4 regions of the Luteipulveratus halotolerans genome follow, and region 2 is predicted to be linked to each of the others. Evidence: riboswitches for the same ligand, from Rfam matches in the RefSeq annotation. Region 2 holds a riboswitch; each other region holds the start of a gene.

Region 1 (2,193 bases), 630 kb from region 2:
CCAAGGAGGAGCAGGGCAAGATGGAGGCCCGCATCCGCCAGCTCACCGAGCTGCTGCGCAACGCCACCGTCGGCCAGGCCCCCAAGGACGACGGCATCGTCGAGCCCGGCATGGTCGTGACCGTCGAGATGTTCGGCGGCGAGGAGAAGTTCCTGCTCGGCAGCCGGGAGATCGCCGGCGACTCCGACCTCGACGTCTACAGCGAGAAGTCGCCCCTCGGCGCCGCCATCAACGGCAAGAAGGTCGGCGACGAGACCTCCTACGAGGCGCCCAACGGCAAGACCATCGCGGTCAAGGTCATCGCGGCCACGCCGTACGCCGCCTGAGGCCCCCAGCACGACTCGAAGGCCCGGTCCCGCACCTCGCGGGACCGGGCCTTCTGCGTTGCGTCTCGTCACCCGAGACGCCAACTTGCCTGACTCTTATGCATTGCATAACTTTCACTTAGGTCTTGAGCTCCAGCGCACAGCCCCGGCTTGCTGGACAGCAACCCTCCACCGCGGTGGGGTGCTCCGGGTGACGACCTGGCCCGACCATCCGGTCGGCGCAAGCGCGGACTCTCCCCCGAGGGTCCTCCTCACCGAGGGAGCTCGACGATGACCGCTCACCACGGCTCACGTCTCTTCGCGGCGCACGCCCACCGGGCGGCGTACCGCCTGCACATCGACCTGATGCGCGTCTGCGCCGGGTCCTGCTGACCGCACGCCTTCACCTCGGGCCTCCGCCCGCCCACGCACCCACCTCTCGCTCCGCCTCACCGGACCGACCCCTGGGAGACAGCCATGTCCACGTCATCGACGCTGCCCGCACCCGCCACGCTCGACCCACCCGCACCCGACGCCCGCCCGGCCCTGCAGGTCGTGCCCCGCCGTCGGCCCTGGCGCTGGGTCGGCACCGCGCTCGTCGTCGTCCTGCTCGCGCAGCTGGTCAACGGCCTGGTGACCAACCCCGCCTGGGAGTGGTCGACCGTCGGGGACTACCTGTTCACCACCACGATCCTGCGTGCGCTGCTCACCACGATCCAGCTGACCGTGCTCGGCACCGTGCTCGGCTTCGCCCTCGGCGTCGTGCTCGCGGCGATGCGGCTGTCGGGCAGCGCGTTCCTGCAAGGGGTCGCCTGGACCTACGTCTGGGCGTTCCGCTCGATCCCGCTGATCGTGCAGCTGCTGTTCTGGTTCAACATCGCCTACCTCTACAAGCAGCTCAGCATCGGCGTGCCGTTCGGACCGGAGCTGTTCACCTTCAGCACCAGCAACGTCATCGGGGCGATGGGCGCAGCGGTGCTCGGCCTCGCCCTGCACCAGGCGGCGTACGCGGCCGAGATCATCCGGGGCGGCATCGCCTCCGTCGACCCCGGACAGCTGGAAGCCGCTGCGGCACTGGGGATTCCGCGCCGCAGGCAGTTCTTCAAGATCGTGCTCCCGCAGGCGATGCGCTCGATCCTGCCCAACGCCACCAACGAGGTGATCAGCCTCTTCAAGGGCACCTCGATCGTGTCGGTGCTGGCGATCCCCGAGCTCTTCTACCAGGTGCAGGTGATCTACGGACGGACCTCGCGCGTCGTACCCCTGCTCATCGTCGCCACCATCTGGTACGTCGTCCTCACGACCGCGTTGTCCATCGGGCAGTACTACCTGGAGCGGCACTACGCCAAGGGCAGCACCCGAGTCGTACCGCCAACACCGTTGCAGCGCTTACGTTCTCGCATCTCGGCCTGCCGCACTGATGCCGCCGCCGCACGTGGCGAGGTGACCCGATGAGCGCCGCCGAGGCCGTACGCCGGCCGGTCGTCGACGTCGACCACGTCACCAAGTCCTTCGGTGACCATGTCGTCCTTCGCGACATCTCGCTGAGCGTCGAGCAGGGCAGCGTCACCGTCGTGCTCGGTCCGTCCGGCTCGGGGAAGTCGACCCTGCTGCGCACGATCAATCATCTCGAGAAGGTCGACCGAGGACAGATCCACGTCGACGGCGACCTCATCGGCTATCGCCGTCAAGGCGATCGGTTGCACGAGCTGCGTGAGCGGGACGTGCTGCGTCAGCGTTCGCGGATCGGGTTCGTCTTCCAGGACTTCAACCTGTTCCCGCACCTCACGGTGCTGCAGAACGTCGCCGAGGCCCCCGTGTCCGCGCAAGGGCGCAAGCGTGCCGAGGTCGAGGCGCTGGCAGAGCGGCTGCTCGCCCGAGTCGGCCT
Region 2 (2,193 bases):
GCATGTCAGCTCGCCTCCTTGGGCAGGCCCGGAGGGTTGATCTGCGAGGTGGGGACGGCCTCGTTGCTGAGGTCCCAACGGCTCAGGACCTTGGCGTACGAGCCGTCGGCGATCGCCGAGTTCAGCGCAGCGGCAAGGGGTTGGGCGAGTCCGGAGTTCTTCTTGCTGAGCGCGGCGATGAGGCCCTGCACCGTCGCGCCGCCACCCGAGAACCGGCCGATGATCTCGGTCTTGCCGCCGGTCGCGACGTGATAGGCGGCGGTGGGGTTGGGTCCGAGGTAGGCGTCGATGCGACCCGAGCTCAGGGCGAGGTAGTAGTCGCTCGCGCTCTGGTAGTAGACGATCTTGGCGGGCTTGAGGCCGGCTGCGATGTTGGCCTTGTTCCAGTCGAGCAGGATCTTCTCCTGGTTGGTGCCGCTGCTCACCGCGATCGTCTTGCCCTGGATGTCCTTGCCGCTCTTGACCTTCCAGCTGCCGCCCTGAGTCGCCTCGAAGGCGAGGTCGTCCTTGCGGTAGGTGGCGAAGTCGTACTTCTCCTTGCGCTCTTCGGTCACCGTCACGTTGGAGACGACGACGTCGTACGCCCCGGAGTCGGCGCCGAGGAACAGGTTCTCCCAGGAGGTCGTACGCAGGTCGAGACGGACGCCCAGCTTGGCCGCGAGGAGGTGGGCGATGTCGACCTCGACGCCGATGGGGGTCTTGTTGTCATCGGCGGTGAACGCCAGCGGCGGGGTGCCGCTCGCACCGGCGCTGTCGGCGATGGTGATGGTCCCCTTGTCGCGGATACGTGCGGGCAGCAAGGAGGCGGCCCGTGCGTCCTTGCTCACCGCGACGCGATGCTGGTCAGGAGAGGTGTTGATCTTCGCCGTGCTGGCGTCGTCGCGAGGGGCGGCGCTGGAGGGGTCGCTGCACGAGGTCGCGAGCAGTGCGACGGCGATCAGGGGCAGCCACGCAGGCGTCGTTCGAGTGATGGAGGGCATGCGAATGTCCTTGAGGTCAAAGCGGTTTCGGGTCTTCGGGGCGGAGAAACCCCGCGAGGTACGGCGGCCGATCAGCTCAGGAGGTGTCGGCGGTCCGGGTCAACACTGCGAGGACGCGACGCGCAGCAGGTCGACGTGACGCCGGCGGTGAAGCCGGGACGGTCGGACGAGCCGGCTGGTCCCCATCGTGGTGCTCCTGGTCGAAGGACCCGAGGTCCGCGCTTGCGAGCAGCCGGTCGGCTGCTGCCTGGTCGTCACCCGGAGCACCCCGCCGCGAAAGGAGGGTTGCTGTCCAGCAAGCCGGGGCTGTGCGCTGGAGCTCAAGACCTGGTGCTGACGCTAGGGCTCGTCAGGCCCGGCGAGCAACAACGAGGAAGCATCGTCTCATAACGCAAGATGAGATTAAGTAGTACACCTTGTTATGTGAGCAGATCGGCGACAGCCCGGGCGGTGGGCCACGAGTCGCCGAAGGTCCGGACGACACGGTCGGCGCGCAGCACCTCGTCGTCGGCGAGTCCGGTGCAGACCACGACCGCACCAGGAGATGCGGCGAGGAGCTGTCGCAGCGCGCGCTGCTCGACCTCGTCGAGCGTGGGCGTGCCGGTGATGATGACGTCCGCCCGGCCGGCCTGCAGCTGCGTCGACGGATCGACGGCGCCGTCGGCTCGGCCCTCGACCGCGCGACCGGGAGCGAAGCCGGCGACGACGCGGCTGCCGGGCAGCCGCTGCGCCAACGCCTGGGCGATGAGAGCGGCGTTGCCGCCGCTCGCGATGTTGCGGCGCCGCCGGATGTCGACGATCTCGACCGTGCCGGAGAGAGCGCCGGCGACGTCTCCGGTGGTGTGCAGGCTCCGGCGGGCGGCCTCGTCGTCGACGTCCTGGTCGGGCTGGGGGACCTCACCGTGCCGTCGGTCGGCGCACCAGCGCTCGAGAGCGTCGACCCGACCGGCGGCCTCGCGCAACCGCGCCACGTCGAGCACACCGTCGTGGACAGCTCGGACGACGGCGTCGAGTGCCGCACCGAACGTCGCCTCGTCGTCGCCCTCGGGCGTGTTGAGCACGGGGTTGCCGAGCGCGACCAGGTCGACGCCTGCGGCGACCGCTCGTACGCACGCCTCGGCGAGCCCGATCGACTGGACGACGGCGCGCATGTCCATGGCGTCGGAGACGATCGCACCGTCGAAGCCGAGGTCGTCGCGCAGCAGCGAGAGCA
Region 3 (2,193 bases), 850 kb from region 2:
ATCGTCCAGGAGCGACTCGCGCAGGCGCAGATCCCGCTGCGCCTCGGCCGCTGGGTGTCCGACCCCGAGCATGCTGCGACCGTCGTACGAGAGGCGGCGCCGGCCCTGAGCCGGGCCGTCTCGTCGGTCCAGGACGCCGAGGTGCGCACGCTGCTCGAGGGGTTCTTCCTCCCGCGTCTGGCCCAGGAGCCCATCAGCGAGATCGCCGGACACCTGCTCGACGGTGTGCTGCAGGACCGCTCTCACCAGGGCCTGGTCGACCTGGGCATCGGCCAGGTCCACGACTGGGCCCGGGACAACAAGGCCACCATCGCCTCGATCATCGGCGCCCGCGCGCCCTGGTGGTCACCGCGGTGGCTCGACGAGACGGTGACGGATCGCCTCTACGCCGAGATCATGAGCTGGCTGGGCGACGTGCGCGACAACGCCGAGCACCCGGCGCGGCACGCCCTCGACGATCTCCTCGCGGGTCTCGCGCGCGACCTGCAGCACGACCCGCAGACGCAGGCGAGGGCCGAGGCACTCAAGGAACGCTTCCTCACCCACCCCGGTGTGGCCGACGGCATGGTCTCGGTGTGGGGCTCGGTGCAGCACACCCTCGTGGAGGCTCTGGCCGACGAGGACGGTCCGCTGCGTGCGCGGATGAGCGCGCTGCTGGCCGACGCGGGGCGCCGTCTGGTGGCCGACGACCAGCTGCGTGGCGCAGTCGACCGACGCCTCCACGACGTGGCGGGCTATGTCGTGACGACGTACGGGCGTGAGATCTCGACGCTGATCTCCCAGACCGTCGCACGCTGGGACGGCGACGAGGCGGCACGGCGCATCGAGCTGCAGGTCGGTCGTGACCTGCAGTTCATCCGCATCAACGGCACTGTGGTCGGTGGCCTGGTCGGCCTGCTCATCCACGCGCTCTCGCAGCTGCCCTGATTGTTTGGTTCATCATAAGAAACGGTGATGTACGACGGCGCCTCCTCGCGCTAGTCTCACCGCAGGTCAAGAGCGCCAGCGTCAAGCCCCGGCTCGCTGGCCGGCAACCCTCCTCCGCGGTGGGGTGCCCCGGGTGAGGACCTGGCCGTGCGGGCAACAGGCCCGACGGCAAGCGCGGGCAGCAGACGTCCTGCTTCCGCAGCACCGCCGGTGCCGTCGGCGGTGCGAACCGTCGACGAGGAGTGCATCGATGACTGACGACGCCACCCCCAGCTGGTCCTTCGAGACCCGCCAGATCCACGCCGGTCAGACCCCGGACCCGACCACGGGTGCCCGGGCGTTGCCGATCTACCAGACGACGTCGTACGTCTTCAACGACGCCGAGCACGCCGCGAACCTGTTCGGGCTCAAGGAGTTCGGCAACATCTACTCGCGGTTGATGAACCCCACCCAGGACGCGGTCGAGCAGCGCATCGCCAGCCTTGAGGGTGGTGTCGGCGCGCTGCTGCTCGGCTCCGGTCAGGCCGCAGAGACGATCGCGATCCTCAACGTCGCCGAGGCCGGCGACCACGTCGTCGCCAGCCCCTCGCTGTACGGCGGCACGTTCAACCTGCTGAAGCACACACTGCCCAAGCTCGGCATCCAGGTGACCTTCGTCGAGGACACCCGCGACCCCGAGTCGTGGCGTGCGGCGGTCAAGGACAACACCAAGGTGTTCTTCGGCGAGACCATCTCCAACCCCAAGAGTGAGGTCCTCGACATCGAGGCCGTGGCCGCGGTCGCGCACGAGGTCGGCGTACCGCTCGTGGTCGACAACACCATCGCGACGCCCTACCTCCTGCGTCCGCTCGAGCACGGCGCAGACGTCGTCGTGCACTCGGCGACGAAGTACCTCGGCGGCCACGGCACCACGATCGCCGGTGTCATCGTCGACGGCGGCACGTTCGACTACGCCAAGAACCCCGAGAAGTTCCCGGGGTTCAACACGCCGGAGGAGAGCTATCACGGCCTGGTCTATGCGCGCGACCTCGGCGTGGGCAGCGACCTCGGGGCCAACCTCGCCTACATCCTCAAGGCGCGCGTCCAGCTGCTGCGCGACCTCGGGCCGGCGACGTCACCGTTCGACGCCTTCCTGATCGCGCAGGGGCTGGAGACGCTCAGCCTGCGGGTCGAGCGCCACATCGAGAACGCCCACAAGGTCGCCGAGTTCCTGCAGGGCCATGAGCAGGTCGAGTCCGTGCGCTGGGCGTCGTTGCCGGACAACGA
Region 4 (2,193 bases), 1.6 Mb from region 2:
GCGTGATCACCGAGGGGTCGTGGTAGAGCTTCGCGATCTTGAGGTAGGTCGGGTTGTCCTTGTCCTCGGCGCGCGCGACGAACGCGTTGATGTAGGGCTCGGCCTCCGGGCGCTTCGGGTCGTCGTTGAACAGCGCCTTCTTCGGGTCGAGCTTGGCGTCGAGGGCGAAGTTGTTGTTGATCACCGACGCGTCGACAGACGGCAGCGAGGCCACGGTCTGCGCGGCGTCGACCGGGGCGACGGTGACCTTGGAGGCGCCGGTGTCGATGTCCTTGGGGGTCGACAGCGTGTTGCCGCCGCCCTTGAGCTTGAGCAGGCCGGCCTGCTGCAGCACGAGCAGCGCCCGCGCCTGGTTGGTCGGGTCGTTGGGGATCGCGACCTTGCCGCCCTGGGGGATCTGGTTGAGCGCCGTGTGCTTCTTGGAGTAGACACCCAGCGGTACGACGACCGTCGAGCCGATCGGCGTCAGGTCCTGGTCCGCCTCGACGTCGTACGTCGCGAGGAACTGCAGGTGCTGGAACAGGTTGAGGTCGGTCTGCTTCTGCGCGAGGGCGGGGTTGGCCTGCGTGTAGTCACCGAAGTTGACCACCTTGATGGTGATGCCCTGCTTGGCGGCGAGGTCCTGCAGCGGCTTCCAGTAGGGCGCGCTCGCCTCGGTCGTCCCGATGCTGACGGTCTGCGTGCCGCCCTCGTCGTCGTCGGACGCGACGGCCTTGATCGCGAAGCCGGCGGCGACGAGGACGACGACGCCGGCGGCTGCAGCGCCGAACAGAGCGCCCTTGCCGCGGCCGGGCTTGTCGGGCAGCGCGGGCGTCGAACCGTCAACATTCTCAGGGGTTTTCGGGGTCTCGGACATGGTGGTTCCTTTCGGTGCGGGCAGGGAGGACGGCAGGGTCAGCCGACCCCTGCGGGGTTGCTGCGGTGGGTGCGTGAGGGCTGTGCGGCGCGCCTGTCAGCGGCAGCGCGGACAGCAGCAACGACGGGTGGTCGTCGGTGCCGAGTGGTGCGTGTGGTGGTGCATGGGCGTCCTCGAAGGTCGGCCACTACGGGAGTGGAGTGCTTGCGCGAGGGTTGGTCGCGCCCGGTCGTCACCTGGAGCACCCCGCCACGTCCGTGAGGGTTGCCGCCCAGCAAGCCAGGGCTTGTCGCTGGGTCTCATGACCTGGGCCTACGGTAAGAACGCGTTCAGCGGGAAGTCAAATGGGTAACCCAACACGGGATTATGACGTGGGTCACGTCGGGACCGGATGTGACGAAGTGCGGAACGATCGCCTGACGGGGCCGATCCCGCTGTGTCCCAACAGGTCTCGCGCCTAGCGTGAGTACATGAGACTGCTCGTGACCGGCGGCGCCGGGTTCATCGGACGGCACGTCGTGGACGCTGCGACGGCAGCCGGTCACGACGTGACCCGGCTCGACCTGGTCGACGGTGATGACGTACGCGACCCGGACGTGGCCGAGCGCGCGGTGCACCGCGTCGACGTCGTCGCGCACCTGGCGGCCAAGGTCGGGCGCGGCGTCGACGTGGCGGACCTGCCGGCGTACGCCTCGCACAACGACGTCGGCACGACCACGCTGCTGGCAGCGATGGCACGCCGTGGCGTGCGCAGGCTGGTGCTCGCGAGCTCGATGGTCGTCTACGGAGAAGGGCGCGGCCGTTGCCCTCAGCACGGCGTCACTCGCGGGCGACCACGAGAGCCGGGTGCGCAGCCCCTCCTGGATCGCGGGCAGCTGGGCCGCCACGTGCACCAGCAGCGCGCCGACCAGCAACCAGGCCGTCGCGAAGTGGACGGCGACGAAGTCCCAGGGCCACGGGTAGTACTGCAGGACGTTGAGGAAGCCCGTGACCAGCTCGAGCAGCGCTGCGGCGACGAGCAGCCCGACCGCCGCACGCTCGGCGCCGTGCACGAGCGAACGCACCGGTGGCCACTGGCGCAGCCGGTGCTGCACGGACCACAGCTTGGCCAGCAGCAGCGGGATCGCCGCGATGCCGGTGATCACGTGGACGCCCTGGGTGAGGCGGTATCCCCACGCCGGCGAGGCCGGCGGAGGCAGCCACCCCCACGGATGCGCGTGGTATTGGCTGATCAGCCCGGTCGCGAAGCAGACGAGCATGGTCACGCCGACGGCGAGCCCGAGGCGAGCGGTGAGCGGCCGGCCACGCGTCGGTCACGGGTCGGACGACGGCCACCA

The links. A riboswitch is a leader RNA that binds a small molecule or an ion and turns the genes downstream of it on or off. The one in region 2 is predicted to bind S-adenosylmethionine.
Region 1: it holds a riboswitch for S-adenosylmethionine, as region 2 does, so the genes downstream of both, VV01_RS13630 (amino acid ABC transporter permease) here and VV01_RS24915 (putative leader peptide) in region 2, are expected to answer to the same signal.
Region 3: it holds a riboswitch for S-adenosylmethionine, as region 2 does, so the genes downstream of both, VV01_RS06410 (bifunctional o-acetylhomoserine/o-acetylserine sulfhydrylase) here and VV01_RS24915 (putative leader peptide) in region 2, are expected to answer to the same signal.
Region 4: it holds a riboswitch for S-adenosylmethionine, as region 2 does, so the genes downstream of both, VV01_RS02770 (MetQ/NlpA family ABC transporter substrate-binding protein) here and VV01_RS24915 (putative leader peptide) in region 2, are expected to answer to the same signal.

The regions. Positions count from the first base shown of each region.
Region 1 is NZ_LAIR01000002.1:2,711,231-2,713,423, forward strand. Features, by position in the region: gene greA (transcription elongation factor GreA) at 1-326, shown strand, start outside; SAM riboswitch class IV at 448-559, shown strand; gene VV01_RS13630 (amino acid ABC transporter permease) at 783-1,760, shown strand; gene VV01_RS13635 (amino acid ABC transporter ATP-binding protein) at 1,757-2,193, shown strand, end outside.
Region 2 is NZ_LAIR01000002.1:2,082,410-2,084,602, reverse strand. Features, by position in the region: gene VV01_RS22810 (GNAT family N-acetyltransferase) at 1-4, opposite strand, end outside; gene VV01_RS10525 (ABC transporter substrate-binding protein) at 6-980, opposite strand; gene VV01_RS24915 (putative leader peptide) at 1,080-1,166, opposite strand; SAM riboswitch class IV at 1,194-1,308, opposite strand; gene VV01_RS10520 (glycoside hydrolase family 3 protein) at 1,400-2,193, opposite strand, start outside.
Region 3 is NZ_LAIR01000002.1:1,229,571-1,231,763, forward strand. Features, by position in the region: gene VV01_RS06405 (DUF445 domain-containing protein) at 1-927, shown strand, start outside; SAM riboswitch class IV at 992-1,108, shown strand; gene VV01_RS06410 (bifunctional o-acetylhomoserine/o-acetylserine sulfhydrylase) at 1,178-2,193, shown strand, end outside.
Region 4 is NZ_LAIR01000002.1:477,507-479,699, forward strand. Features, by position in the region: gene VV01_RS02770 (MetQ/NlpA family ABC transporter substrate-binding protein) at 1-856, opposite strand, end outside; SAM riboswitch class IV at 1,052-1,163, opposite strand; gene VV01_RS23770 (NAD-dependent epimerase/dehydratase family protein) at 1,327-2,193, shown strand, end outside.